Regions from separate parts of the Aminobacterium mobile DSM 12262 genome, predicted to be linked through region 2. Evidence: riboswitches for the same ligand, from Rfam matches in the RefSeq annotation. Region 2 holds a riboswitch; the other holds the start of a gene.

Region 1 (7,266 bases), on a different contig from region 2:
GCAAGGAGACTATCTTGCCGCAAGGCCATAAGAGTTCCTCCTGCATGATTCGCCACGCCTCGAACGTCTACCCTCATCTGCCGAAGACCGTTAATAGCTTCCACAATTCCTATTGGAACACCTGCTGCATCAAGAGATGGCCCCTGTTCTATATGAAGCTCTAAAAAAGCTTTTACATCTCCAGGACGTAAAACACTGTTAGGCATGGAATCTGGATTATAACCACACTCTTGAGCCATAGTGTACATAGACGTACCTGCTGGGGTTTTCAGTTTTTTCAAGTCTTTCACTGTATATCGGCCAATCATAGCTTTGCTGCCAGCGCAGCAAGGCCCAAAGTTCGCCCCTTCTTCCTCAGAGAAGATAACAACTTCCACCGGATGTATCGGAACAAGCCCTTCATCTACCATTGTTCGCACCGCTTCAAGGGCCGCGACAACACCGGCCACACCGTCAAATTTCCCGCCCTGCCGCACGGAATCAATGTGAGAACCACTCATCACTATAGGAGCATCAGGACTCTTTCCTTCATATCGAGCACGAATATTCCCTACCCCATCCACTGCAATAGAGAGATTCAGACCTTGAAGCGTTTCAATCAAAAAATCACGAACGTCTTTATCCTGTTGACTATAGGTAAAACAGGTTCGTCCGGCCTTGTCTTTCCCCAATGAAGCAATGTGTTTTATATCGCGCTGAATACGTACCGGCCTTGTTTCGTAAACGGGAGCACAGGCCACTGATCATTCCTCCTTCATATATTTATATTTGTTTATATAGTTTGACATTAATATATTATACCGTTAAATCCCGGATAAACCAAAAAAAGGCAGGATCTTTAGAAAAGTACACCCCAAATGTTAGATTTGAAATCTAACATTCGGGGTGCTGAACAAATGGGTAATGATGGCAACTACATAGTCTTGCAAGCTACACTATATTGTCTACGTGCCTTGAGGGGAAAGCGGCCTCCTTTCAATATCCATTTCGCCGAATTACAAGAGCATCTGCGGCTACTGCTCCTTCTCCTTCAGGCATGACGAAAACAGGATTGATATCGAGCTCTAGTAAATCTTCTTCTATGCATGCCAATTGGGAAACCTTACTTACAATTTTCGCCAACGCCTCCACATCTCTATGCCGCTGTCCCCTCGCTCCTGAGAGGAAACCGTACCCTTTCAGCTTCTTTATCATACAGAGTGCTTCTTTTTCATCTACCGGGGCATGACGAAGAGATACGTCACTGAGCACCTCTACATAAATACCCCCTAAACCTACGGCTACAATAGGGCCAAAAACCGGATCTCGCTTTACTCCCACAATACACTCCATGCCACCTTTTACCATTTCCTGAACGAGAAACCCTTGTATCTCATGATCTGAAACATGTTTTTTTAAATTTTCTCTCGTCCGTTTCAAAGCATGGCGCATTTCATCAAAAGAACGAATATCCAATGTAACAATATCAGCTTCCGTTTTATGAAAAATTTCTGCAGACATACCTTTGAGCGCCACGGGGAAACCAATTTCTTCCGCCGCATCAAAAGCCTCCTCCATATCGCGACAAAGCCGTTCCTTTGTTACAGGAATATGATATCTATCCAGCAATCGCTTTGCATCGTACTCTGTCAATTTAGGAGGGAAAGAGCGCAATATAGGATCTCGATACGCTACTTTCGTGACAGGGAAGGGGAGTCGATTCTCCCAATTTCTTAAAGCCTTCAAAGCTCGTGCACACTGTCTGAAACTTTGAAATATAGGGAAACCAGATGCTTTGAGACGCTCAATAAAGGCTCCCCCATGATCGTTGTCAATCATCCATACTGCTGCTTGAGGCTTATTTGTGTTCTGGTAGCTCTTAATCAACTCATCTGCCATCAGAGCCCCAGCATCGCCAACAATCATGGAGAGAGCGGTGATTACCATGTCTATATTAGGGTCATGAAGAGCCGCATTAAGAACGTGACGAAAATTATCCGGCTTTTCTGAAATCTGAACTGTCATATCCACTGGGTTTCTCGAGGCACCAAAAGAGGGAATCGCCTCCCCAATTTCCTGACGAGTTTGATTTGAAAACTCGGGGACCTTCATTTTTAAATCACTAAGACAATCAGCCATAACAATACCAGCACCACCAGAAGTAGTAAGAATAGCAGCCTTATCACCAGCAGTACGAGGAGCAGCACCAAAAAGCTGCCCTATGCCAATAATATCGTCCATGTCTTTTAAGGGAATAACACCATATTGGGCAAAAATTGCGTTCCAGACAGCGTCATCTCCCGTAAGAGCTGCCGTATGGCTACGCGCAGCTTTTTGAGCAGAGGGGGAACGCCCCGCCTTTAATACGGCTACTGCAATATCTCGTTCTCTCGCTTCTCGAACCAGTTCCAGAAAGCGTTCCCCGTTTTCAATGCCTTCAAGATACATCATGAGAAGGCGAACTTCCGGATCGGTAATAACATATCCGGCACACTCTACAGCGTCGATGTCAGCTTGATTCCCTGTCGTCACCACATATCGATATCGAACGCCATAATCAAGCCCCACACCAAAAGAAGAAAAACCAAACGCTCCGCTTTGAGAAACAAAGGCCACGTGTCCAGGCGCTGGAGGTTCTGCATTGTAAAGAGCTCCCGAGAAAGTGAGGGGTATTCCTTCAGAGAGGTTCAGAAGCCCTTGACAGTTAGGCCCCAGAATGCGGATATTTCCTCCACGAGCAACATCCATCATTTCTTTTTGGAGAGACCCATCGCCAGCTTCAGCAAAACCAGAGGAATAAATAATCACATGATGAATATCTTTTTGAACGCATGTTCGAAGAATAGATGGGACAAGATGGGCCTTGACACTAATAAGAGCCACATCAGTTGAAGTAGGGATATGAGCTAAATCTTTATAGCAGGGGAGACCTCCTACCGTGTCGTATTTGGGATTAACGGGGTAGATAGTCCCATCATATCCGAAACGTTGTAACGCTTTAACCGTACGCCCAGTAAGGCTATCAAGATTGGCAGACGCTCCTACAATAGCAATGCTACGTGGAGCAAAAAGAGGAGAAAGGGGATGGTTCTGACAATTCATTATGCGATGGCCTCCTTTTCACGACTACACCATAAAGGTTCTAAAAGCCTCAAAGAACGGAGGCAGGCTCGGCAATATAAAAGATAGATCTTTATTGTCTCGCTTGAAGACTCCGAAGCAACAGCGCTCATCCAATCTCGAGCAGCATTGATAAGATTGAGGTGAGCTTCAACAAAGAGAGCCTTTTCTCTGCCCTTGAGTTGGAGGTCTTCTTCGTGAGGAACAGAAATAGCCTCAATATCTTTCCGCAATGTGTTAATGAGTAAGCGCGAATTCTCAAGAAAATCTGCGGAAATCACAATATTTCCGTCCCTGTTCAAACATCCATTCACATAGGAAATGTATCGATCTATGGGAGAAAGGATGGTGCTGCGTGTATATTCTTCTGGAAGAGATGTGCCATTTGCTTCCAGCGCATTTACCGTCTGCTCAAGCAAAGTAAACCTACTTGGGTTTACGGAGTTCTGGAACAAATCCACGTGCTCCCGCTTCATAACTCTCATCCTCCTATAATAAAAAATGGCCGTCCCCCGAGGACGGCCATTAAAGGCTAAGAGTTTAAAAGCGAAATTGCCCCTTTATCTTTTAAGAGAGGCTTTTCCACAAGCCTTCCCGAATCCTCGCGGGAACTTGCATCTCTTCATCAGGCCGGTCTCCTGGCTTGCTCTCACTCTTTGGGCCCCCCTTCCCAGAAAAGAACTCTTTCCAGTGGTATATGGTCCCATCATCAAGCACACAGTGGCGGGTCCGCGCCGGTTTTTCACCGGACTTCCCGTACACCTGCTGAAGTTTTATTGTATTTATTACTTTACACTCTATTCGACAAAAAAGTCAATACAATTTATTTTTTAAAAGCATTTTTCTTTTTTTCATAAAAAATTATCCCTTATTAATAATATTTTTGAGATAAAAAAGATAAAAACAACCGAGCCTAAAAACCCTTCACATTCATGGAAACAAAGGAGTCATACAGGAAAGGAGAGCCTGAAAATATTCTATTTATTTTTTCCTTCTTTTCCTTTACAATACCACCATGTTTTCTATAAGGAGGTAAAGAATATGGACTGGGGTATGGTTCCTGGAGAAACTGTGGTCATTACGTCGAAAGACATTACGCTCCGTGACATAGTACAGGCTATTGTAGATGGTGCCGATACAGTTCCTGCAATAAAAGAAGCTTTTGGTCTCACCGATGCTGATGAAGGGGTGAATGACCTGGAAGATATTCTTGATGTATTCGTACCCGCTATCGATGCTCTCCGTAATGGTGGGTGCAGCGGGTGCGGCGGAGGCTGTTCAGGCTGTCACGGTCATTGCTAGTGTAGAAAATACAGAGACCGCCTAAAAAGGCGGTCTCTTCTAACTTTTAAGTGGGCAAAGGAAGCTTTGTCCATATATTCTTTTGACTCTTGTAACGGGATCTTTTAGGAACGAATCCGCATGGAATTCAAAATAACAGAGATGGAACTAAACGCCATAGCTGTTTCAGCAATTGCAGGATGGAGCAGGGCCCCCATAGCTAAAGGAATAGCAATAATATTATAGGCGAAAGCCCAGAAAAGATTTTGACGAATAACCGTAAAAGTTTGCCTTGAGATATGGATGGCATCAACAATAGCAGAAACTCCACCTTTCACTACTACCATATCTGCGCTGTCAATGGCAAGATCGGTGCCAGAGCCAATAGCTACGCCAATGTCTGCGCCCTTTAATGCTGCCGCATCATTCATCCCATCTCCAACCATAAGAACCTTTCGCCCCATAGCTTGATATCTTCTCAATATATCCAATTTTTCTCCCGGCCGAACTCCGGCATAAACTTCATTAATTCCTACTTGCTTGGCAACCGCTTGCGCAGTCCTTTCATTATCTCCTGTCACCATTACAGGAACAATGCCAAGCTTCTTCAGATGAGATACTGCCCGAACCCCATCCTCCCGAAGAGAATCTTCTATCGCAAGAAACCCCACAACTACGCCACCCTTTTGAACCTCTACTACCGTACGCCCCAACAGAAGCTGTTCATTGTACCTTGAAGGATCCTGAGGTTTCCCAATAAAGTATTCCTCTCCCCGTATGGTTCCTTTAACTCCCTCTCCCATAATCTCCTCCACGGAATTAGGTTCTATGTCCGTTCTTTTCACTGCTGCTACAGCTTTCGCCAAGGGATGGAGAGAATGCCGCTCCAATGCCGCAACAGCCTCTAAATCCTCTTCGGAGACCTGGATATCTACAACAGAAGGATGCCCTTGGGTAAGGGTCCCTGTTTTATCCATGAGCACAATCCCAACTTCTTTCGCCGTTTGGATGGCTTCAGCATTTCGAATAATAAGTCCCTTCCTTGAAGCCGCGCCAGTCCCCGTAATAAGAGCCATAGGAGTGGCAAGCCCCAAGGCACAGGGACAAGCAATGACAATGGTGGATATAAAGCCAAAAATGGCAAGAGAGAGGGGATCTCTGACAGTTGTAACCCATGGGAGGTAGCGAGCAGCGGTATCAAGAAAAAAGCCGAACCGATCCACCCCAAAATACCAGAAAAAAGCACTTATAAGGGCAAGAGTTGCTACGGCAGGGACAAAATAGTTCGTAACGCGATCGGCAAAGGCCTGTATAGGAATTTTTGCCCCTTGGGCTTCCTGAATAAGAGAGATCATCTGTGAAAGGAAGCTATCCTCTCCAACGTGTGTTGCCTGAACTTTTAAAGGACCTGTAAGGTTCAGAGAACCTCCTGTTACGCTATCACCTTGTTTTTTCTGCACAGGTAAGGACTCCCCAGTAATCATAGATTCATCTACTGATGTGATTCCATCTGTAATACGCCCATCTGCAGGAATTCTTTCTCCTGGACGAACAATGAGGGTAAAGCCTTCTTTTACTGCTTCAATAGGAATGGCTATTTCCGTACCATTTTCGTTAAGAACCCGTGCTTCTCGAGCTTGAATTTCCAATAAGGCCTTTATCTCCTTGGAAGCCCGATCTCTTAAGTGAGACTCGATAAAACGACCGGTCACATGTAAAGCAATAATCATTGCTCCAATAGATCCAAAAGAGGTTACATGCACACCGCTCAAAGAGAGAAGAGAAGTAGCCCATGCAGCGAGAGCTCCCAAAGAGACGAGGACATCCATATTCGCATGAGAATGTGTAAGAGCAATCCAAGCTCCTTGCATAGAAGAGTGCCCCGCCCCAAAAAGGACAATGGCACCGCCTAAAATCTCGACCAATGGGAACCACGGCATATGAAAACCTGCCATATGAGCAAACATGAAAGCCATTAGAGGAACAGTAAGAATCCAGCTGAGAATTAAATTTTTGCGGGCAATCTGGTAACGACGACGATCCAGATCTTCCGGTGCCTCGTAGGAAACATTATATCCAGCGTTACGAACAGCTTCTTCTAAAATTTCCATGGGAACATCCTTCTCAAGAACAACAAATGCCGTCTCTGTGGCAAGATTCACGCCGGCAAAAACGACACCATCCACTTTTTTTAGAGATCGTTCAACCATTCTGGCACAGGTTGCGCATGTCATACCTGTTACAGAAAAAGAAACTTTTTTAGCACTTTCTTCATTTCCCATTATTTCCTTCACTCCTTTTTCTCTCTATAAAAAGACTATTAAAAAGATAGGATTTATAAATATCATATCATAATACCCTCTATATGTATGTAAAAAGGGCCGACCTCTCTCTGTCTCAGAAAGAAATCGGCCCTTGCCAAGGTACTTTATTATAGATCTACCAATTTACACTTATTTTCTTATTTCCCGACAGGAACAAGACCTGTCCGATAGTCTCGACACTCTTCTCCCTGTCGACAAAGAGCGCTCATATGTTCCAAGCTTTTTACCAATGTCTGGCTTATCTTTAACGCCTGAGCGCATACATTTTTAGCATCTTGGATTTTTCCTGCTTCCATAGCATCAAAAACGCTGTGTCCGAGACGATGCAGCTCTTCATGGCATTTCATAAGATCGTTCCACTGGTGTTCATCAATAACTTCTGGTTTCTCCATAAAGGAAAGGAATATCCCAAATTGACATCGAGTAGGATCTGTTTCCACATCCCATTTCCCTCCGTCTACATACTCCTTAAGGTGAGAGATCCATCCTTTATGTGCTTGAATAGCCCCATCGGCAATTTCGGCAAAATCGCATCGTTCTATTACTTGGACACGAGCCATAT
Region 2 (7,266 bases):
GTTTAACTTCCATTCCCCCGTTCCTATATCAAAATGAATATTCTCTGTTGAAAAGACAGAAGAAATTGCTCCCGCAAGAACCAAATCCTCAGGAACACCTGAGAAAGAAATTCCTTCTGGGGATAATAACCAAAGACGATCGGCAAAACGTAAGGCTAAGTCTATGTCATGAAGGGACAAAATGATCCCTTTCTTCTCATACCAGGCATAGTTTCGCAAAAGAGATAAGAGCTCCACTTTGCGAGGCAAATCTAAAAAAGCCGTCGGTTCATCAAGCAAAAGAATAGGTGTTGTCTGAGCCAAAGCTCTAGCAATAAGGACCCGCTGGCTTTCTCCATCGCTCAATTCGGAAAAGAGTCGGCGAGAAAGATGCCATGCCTGCATCTGCTCCAAAGATGCACGTATAATGTCGTGATCACTCTGCTCCAATTCACCACGCCAATTTGTATAAGGATAGCGTCCCAGTGAGACAAGCTCAAAAGCGGTGAGTCCCTGAACATCTGGACGGCCAGCCATTACAAAACTCATTAAGGCTGATCGCTGCACGTAAGAAAGGGTCTTTATGTTGTGCTGCTTTATCTGCAAAATCCCAGACAGAGGTTTAAGAATTCCTGCAAGTGTTTTCAAGAGTGTAGTTTTTCCTGCACCATTAGGGCCTACTAAACAAACGATCTCCCCAGGCCACAGAGTAAAAGACATATGTTGAGCAACTGGTGCGGAATATCCCTTTTTTACAGGATAACCAATGGTAAGATCTTCCACAGTAAGGAGAGGAGGATGGACAGTATCCATGCTACATCTCCTCCTTCCTTCTACTCCGAAAGACAACCCATACCACAACAGGAGCTCCTATAAGAGATGTAACAGCATTAAGAGGTAGAACGATAGAGCTACCAGGGACATGGGCTATAAAATCAGCGCAAAGAGCAAGATTCCCACCGACTAACGCACAAGCTGGTACTAAAAAACGATGGTCGGCGCTCTTAAATGCGCCCCGACATAGATGAGGAACTGCTACCCCCAGAAAAGCAATTGGACCGCAAAAAGCTGTGACACTTCCCGCCAAGAAAGACGTTAGGGCTATGAGGAGGATACGAACCCTCTTTACAGGGACTCCCATGGTAGATGCGTATGACTCTCCCAAGAGTAGAGCGTTGAGAGGTTTTGCCATAATAAAAGCTGCGCCAGAACCAAGAATAGAAGCAGGTACTAACAAAGAAAGCTGCCCCCAGGACACAGAGGAAAAACTTCCAAAACTCCACGCTACAAATTGTTGAATACGTTCTGGAGTACTGAAATGAATTAAGACGCTCACCAAAGCACTCACTGCATATCCAAACATGAGACCTAAAATAAGAAGAGTAGTATTATCCTTAATTTTACCTGCTACAGCCAACATGGCCATCATAATAAGACAGCTACCCAACCACGCCGCACCAGCAAGTCCTACATTAGCCAAAGACCCAGCTATTAAAGTGGCCATTGCTACACCCAGACTCGCTCCGCCGTTAATACCAAGGATAAAGGGACCGGCTAAAGGATTTTGAAAAAGGGTTTGCATCCCTAAACCTGACACAGAGAGAGCTCCTCCAGCAAAAAATGCAGTAAGGGCCCGAGGAAATCTTAATTCCATAACTATTACTCGCCACTCCTCAGAGACCCTTTCACTCCCTAAAAGACTTTGTAAAAGAGCCGAAAAGGGGATAGAAACAGATCCTAAAGAAAGGGTAAGAGCTACCAAAATTACACCGATCCCAAGGAGCGCCACAAAAAGAAACATCTGGCGATATTTCATGGTATATTCCTCTCTGACAATTGATGATAAAAAAAGAGCTCGTGGTTTGGCAGTAAATGAGGATGTAAAATAGCAATTAAATCTTCTAAAATCAAGTCTGGGCGCATGATGCCCTGCTGATAATAATCGTTAGCTCCACTTTTCGTCACACGAGCATTATTATTATAAATTCTTCTTTCCTTGAAGGGACGAAACGTTTCATAACGGGGATCTTCAGTTATAGCGTCCTCTAAGCTTTGCCATGAAGAAGCGTTAATCCAAAAATCACAGGAGATAGCTCGTTCTAACACATTTTCAAAATCTATGGGGACCCCTCCCCGCTGATTAAGGTCAGACCAAAGATAGCGGCCTCCTGCATCACGAAGCAAGTAAGCAGGCCAGCTTCGTCCTCCTGGAACATACCATGTCCCGCCAATAGCTGCATTTGCCATAACTGTAGGGCGTTCCTTCGTCATATCCCGCACTTTTTGTACGAGAGAGTTATATTGTTCAGCAACTCGCCGAAAAAAAGCATCTGCCTCCCCTTCTTCGCCCAGGAACAAACCCACGAATTTAATCCATTCTGCCATACCGAGAGGTTCTTCTTCCAAATAATCTGACGCAATAACAAGGGGGACTCCAAGTTGCCGTAACCGATCCGCAGCCTCTTTCTCTGTTGCCGTATACGCATAAACAAAAACGACATCCGGGCGTAAAGAAAGAATTTTTTCCACGTCGAGGCGCAATCCTGCCCCTGCATCAGCAGCTACGTCAGGGAGATCAGAGTTACGAATAACGTTGGAATATACATATCGTTTCCCTCCCACCCCCACAAATACATCCGCTCCGCCAAGTTCCTCTATAAAAGGGAGCATGGTCATGGATGTGGTAATAACTCGTCGAACTGGGACATGTACAATTGGCAAATGGGCAAGCCTTTCAGGGATAGAGGCCCCCTGTGATACGAGAAGATACTGTTGCCCTTCCCGGGCTCCAGCCCAAGGTTGGACGACAGTGACTATGCTATATCCCTCTTCTCTGCTCACCTTAAAACCTTTAGCATATTGAAGTTCCATAGAAGAGGCGAAAGAAGGGACGGGATACAAAAGGACAAAACCCCATACCCAAAGTAAAACATTAAAGAGATTCCATTTAATTTTTTTCATATTTTTCACAAAAGAGTTCCTCTTAGTAGATTTTTTTATTGTAAGATATGTATAATAGTAAATGTGCGATTAGGTCAATTCCAATTATCGCTATCATTGCCTACAAAATCAAATAGGGATCTATGTTTTCCAGCTTCGGGAATCTGGTGTGAAACCAGAACGGCCCCGCCACTGTAACAGAGACAAACTCGTAATACCACTGGGAAAACTGGGAAGGTACGAGGGAGGATGAACTGGAGTCAGGAGACCGGCTGGAAGACAAGAGTCATTATCATGCGAGGGCGTGGTGTGATGACTATCTTCCTAGCCTTATACATGGCGAGAAGAGGTTGTCGTGTCAACCTTGCTTCTCGCCATTTTTATATTTTTAGGGGGGACTATGGTGGTTAAGAAGAAAGGACTCATTGCGGCGTGCATGGCTGCGACTTTTGTCTTTATGGCAGGAGCGGCAATAGGAGCAGAAAAAGTCTACGATGCTCCTGAGGAAATAGTTACAGGGAGTAGATTGGCGACAAGCCTGGAAGAAGTTCCAGCTCCAACCTACGTTATTACCCGTGACCAAATTGAAAGAAGCGGATCCAGAGATTTAGCAACCATTCTTGAACAGAATGTACCGGGAATTTATGTAAAGCAAAAGACTGGTCATTCGAATAACTCTCAAATTTCTATGAGAGGGTACGTAACTGAAGTGCTTGTTTTAGTTGATGGCGTTCCCTATTACCGCTCATCCCATGGAGCTGGCGCTGCCTCTGTTGATTTTCGAGATTTCCCGATTTCCAACATTGAGCGCATTGATGTAGTCAAAGGAACTGGCTCAGCTACTTATGGTTCCATGGCTGCCGGTGGTGTTATTAATATAATTACCCGGAAAGCCACGGAGGGAATAACTATAGAAGGAGAGGTCGGTCCTAATGACTGGCGACGGTACTTTGTCCAAGGAGAGGGTGCTGGAGAAAAAATCAATGCTGGCATCTGGTATTCCCACAAAGAAGAAGGAGAGCATCGCTTACTTGAACAGACCGAAAAAATCTACAATGCCCTCGACTATAAAGAAAATGCTTACGGCGTAACTCTCAATGGCAAAGACTGGAATTTTAAAAGTGAAACAGGGGAATTTAAGAACACATATGAAACTCCGGGCTGGATGGTCCCAGTAGATATTAACAAAGAGAAAGGACAATATCAGCGACATTCTTTCCGTTACAACGGGAACAGCTACTATGTGTTGATGGGTTATAACGACCAGAGATATTATATCCAGCAAAATCAAGATAACTATTACAAAGATCGGGCTTTTACTACGGAGTTTGGGAAACGAAGCCAATGGGGCGCTACTCTTGCTTCATGGGGAATGACATATAGAAAAGAAGAAACAACATACAGACCATCTACTTTTGACCCTGAAATAAACCAGGATCGGACAAATTACGCCCCCTTTGTAGAACTCTCTCGTCCTTTTGGCGATGTTATCGGAACCCTTGGATTACGATACGAAATATGGCGCCAGGATAACGCAGACAACTATAATGAACTCATGCCCAAAATGACCCTTCAACTTCCGCTCAACAACAACACTGCCTGGTATATTTCTGCCGGGCGTTTCTTCGCTATGCCTAGCATGTATGAACTTCATGCAAATGGTCCATGGGGAACTAAAGGGAATCCCAACCTCAAGCCAGAAAAAGGATGGAATTATGATCTGGGAATAAAAGGAGCAAATGACTCTGGGAATTGGGGCCTCGGAATCTTTTACTCTAATATGAAAGATAAAATCATCTGGCGCAGTAACACCTATGAAAATATGGACGACTTTAGATCTTATGGAGTTGAAGCTAGTCACAAATGGAATCTTTCAGAGAAATGGAGTTTCGGTCTTTCTGGAACGTGGCAAAAAGCTCAGGAGAAAAAAGGGAATGCTGGAAACTGGGAAAATAGCTACGGCTTGCCGGAATGGCAATTTATGTCTTCTCTCACATATCACAACGGTCCATGGACAACTGGAATAAACTGTAGCTTCGTCGCCAACCGATCTACAACCCCTGCTCAAAAGGATTGGACAGGAAAACTTTATAATCCCGGCGACGACTATTTCCAGACAGATATTTTCACTGAGTGGAAATCTGGTGATCATACAGTCCGCTTAAGCTGCTATAACCTCTTTGATGAAGAGTTTACATATAATTCTGCCGGTTGGAATTATTACGGCCCCGAACGAAGCGTTTACCTCACATGGCGATATAGCTTCTAGCTCTTCAGGCGGGGGAAACCCCGCCTTTTTTAATTCCCTTAAGTGTCGTTGTTCTCATGTATCTCTTGTTTACTTATTCCCGACACGACTGGAACAAAGCGACAGTAGTCATACCAATTCTCTAACCATAGCCCCTCTCCCTTCTTCTCCATTACCAATAGACGCTGCAACCCTGGTTCTATTGAAAGGGGCAAAACTATTCGCCCCCCCATAGCAAGTTGTTCTTGCCACGGTTCTTCCACTATATCTGCCGCTGCCGTCACAAGGATTCCATCATATGGAGCTTTCGGAGCATATCCCTGTCGACCATCAGCAACAACGACCATTACGGAATATCCGAGCTGCGAAAGCACCTCTTCGGCCCTCTGTGCTAAAAATTCTATGCGTTCAAGAGAGACAACTGAGGCACCCATTTCCGCCAAAATAGCTGCTTGATATCCAGAACCTGTGCCTACCTCTAATACGCTCATTCCTTTAGATACTCTCAAAAGTTCCGTCATACGAGCAACCATATACGGTTGAGATATAGTTTGATTTTTACCAATGGGAAGAGGGGCATCAAAATAAGCAAGAGAAATATATTCGGGAAAAACAAAAAGATGTCTTGGAACTCGTTTCATCGCAGCAAGAACATGTTTATCTCTCACTCCACGACTCTCTATTTGAGTTGCTACCATAAAATCAGCTTCTTTACGCCAATCAAGATGTGTCATGAACGCCACCCCCCTTGTGGAAATCTACTTTACCTTGCCATGACAAGAGCAGGAGCATTACAATAAGCACGATTGAAAGAAATGATGGAGGGACATATGAATGCATGAAGAAACAATACATATCCGTTTTTTTGAAGTGAATGGACAAGGGCAACTTAAATTAGGCCCCATTTTTAACTATCTTCAGGACATGGCCGATAAAGATGCCTCCCGAATGAACATCTCAATACCACAACTCATGGAGAAAGGGTATACATGGGTGCTTCATCGATACCACCTCGAAATGATACGATACCCAAAACTTGACGAAAGTCTCGTAATTCGCACGTGGCATTCCCCATTAAAGAACCTCTACTCTCTACGAGCTTTTGAGATTCGCACTCAATCTGGAGAAGCCCTCGGGAAAGCCGTAACATCTTGGATTATTATAGACTATAAAAGCCACAAACCGGTACGTCTTGACCGTCATGTCTCTTCCGAATACTATGAAGAAGTAGTTCCTTTTGAGTTCTCTTTTTCACCAATACCGCCTTTAAAACATATAGATTTAGAAGAGTCTTTTCCCGTCCGAATGCGGGATCTGGACATTAATAATCATGTAAACAACGCTGTATATGTAGAATGGGCTGCAGAAACAGTACCCACTGAAGTTTTGCAAACACAGAGGCCGGTGACGATAAACGTTATTTTTAAGGAACAACTCATGTATGGAGATGCTGCTATTGTACAAACCCAAAGGCAAAAAGCTTCAAACTCTTTTGACCATATTATTACCCGACAATCTGATGGAGCAGAAGTTTCAAGGATTCACACGCTATGGGAAAGAATCGAATAATATCTTCTAAGGACATTGAAAGAAATAAAATTAATCAAGAGTTGCTCTGCTGGTTTTGTCAAAATAAGAGGGACCTACCATGGCGCCATTGTTATCGTCCCTATGAGGTATGGATTTCAGAAATCATGTTACAACAGACACAAATGGATCGAGTGATTCCCTATTTTCTCCGCTGGATGGAGCGCTTCCCAAGTCTTCACGATATAGCAGAAGCACAAGAAGAAGAGGTCTTAAAATTCTGGGAAGGGCTAGGCTATTATTCTCGTGTTCGAAATATTCGCAAAGCAGCCCAAATGTTGCTATCTATGGGGTACGAAACAATTCCGCCAAACGAAAACATTCTCCGAGAATTACCTGGCATTGGGCCCTATACGGCTGGAGCCATTCTTAGTATTGCTTATAATATGCCCTATACAGCAATCGATGGGAATGTACGAAGAGTTCTTTCTCGAATAGCCGACATTGCTATACCTGTAAATGCTGGAGAGGGAAAGGTAACCGTAGATATCCTCGCTTCTCAACTTTTGCCC

What was found. A riboswitch is a leader RNA that binds a small molecule or an ion and turns the genes downstream of it on or off. The one in region 2 is predicted to bind cobalamin.
Region 1: another riboswitch for cobalamin. It lies ahead of K360_RS0100855 (hypothetical protein); the one in region 2 lies ahead of K360_RS0109960 (TonB-dependent receptor plug domain-containing protein).

What each region holds. Positions count from the first base shown of each region.
Region 1 covers NZ_JAFZ01000001.1:164,021-171,286, reverse strand. The annotation lists gene K360_RS0100865 (M20 family metallo-hydrolase) at 1-740, opposite strand, end outside; gene K360_RS0100860 (acetate--CoA ligase family protein) at 976-3,081, opposite strand; gene K360_RS0100855 (hypothetical protein) at 3,081-3,575, opposite strand; cobalamin riboswitch at 3,711-3,880, opposite strand; gene K360_RS0100845 (hypothetical protein) at 4,141-4,401, shown strand; gene K360_RS0100840 (heavy metal translocating P-type ATPase) at 4,506-6,662, opposite strand; gene K360_RS0100835 (methyl-accepting chemotaxis protein) at 6,842-7,266, opposite strand, start outside.
Region 2 covers NZ_JAFZ01000004.1:66,748-74,013, forward strand. The annotation lists gene K360_RS0109945 (ABC transporter ATP-binding protein) at 1-792, opposite strand, end outside; gene K360_RS0109950 (iron ABC transporter permease) at 794-1,795, opposite strand; gene K360_RS0109955 (ABC transporter substrate-binding protein) at 1,792-2,940, opposite strand; cobalamin riboswitch at 3,054-3,210, shown strand; gene K360_RS11375 (hypothetical protein) at 3,169-3,330, shown strand; gene K360_RS0109960 (TonB-dependent receptor plug domain-containing protein) at 3,320-5,188, shown strand; gene K360_RS0109965 (protein-L-isoaspartate(D-aspartate) O-methyltransferase) at 5,227-5,901, opposite strand; gene K360_RS0109970 (acyl-[acyl-carrier-protein] thioesterase) at 6,002-6,736, shown strand; gene mutY (A/G-specific adenine glycosylase) at 6,718-7,266, shown strand, end outside.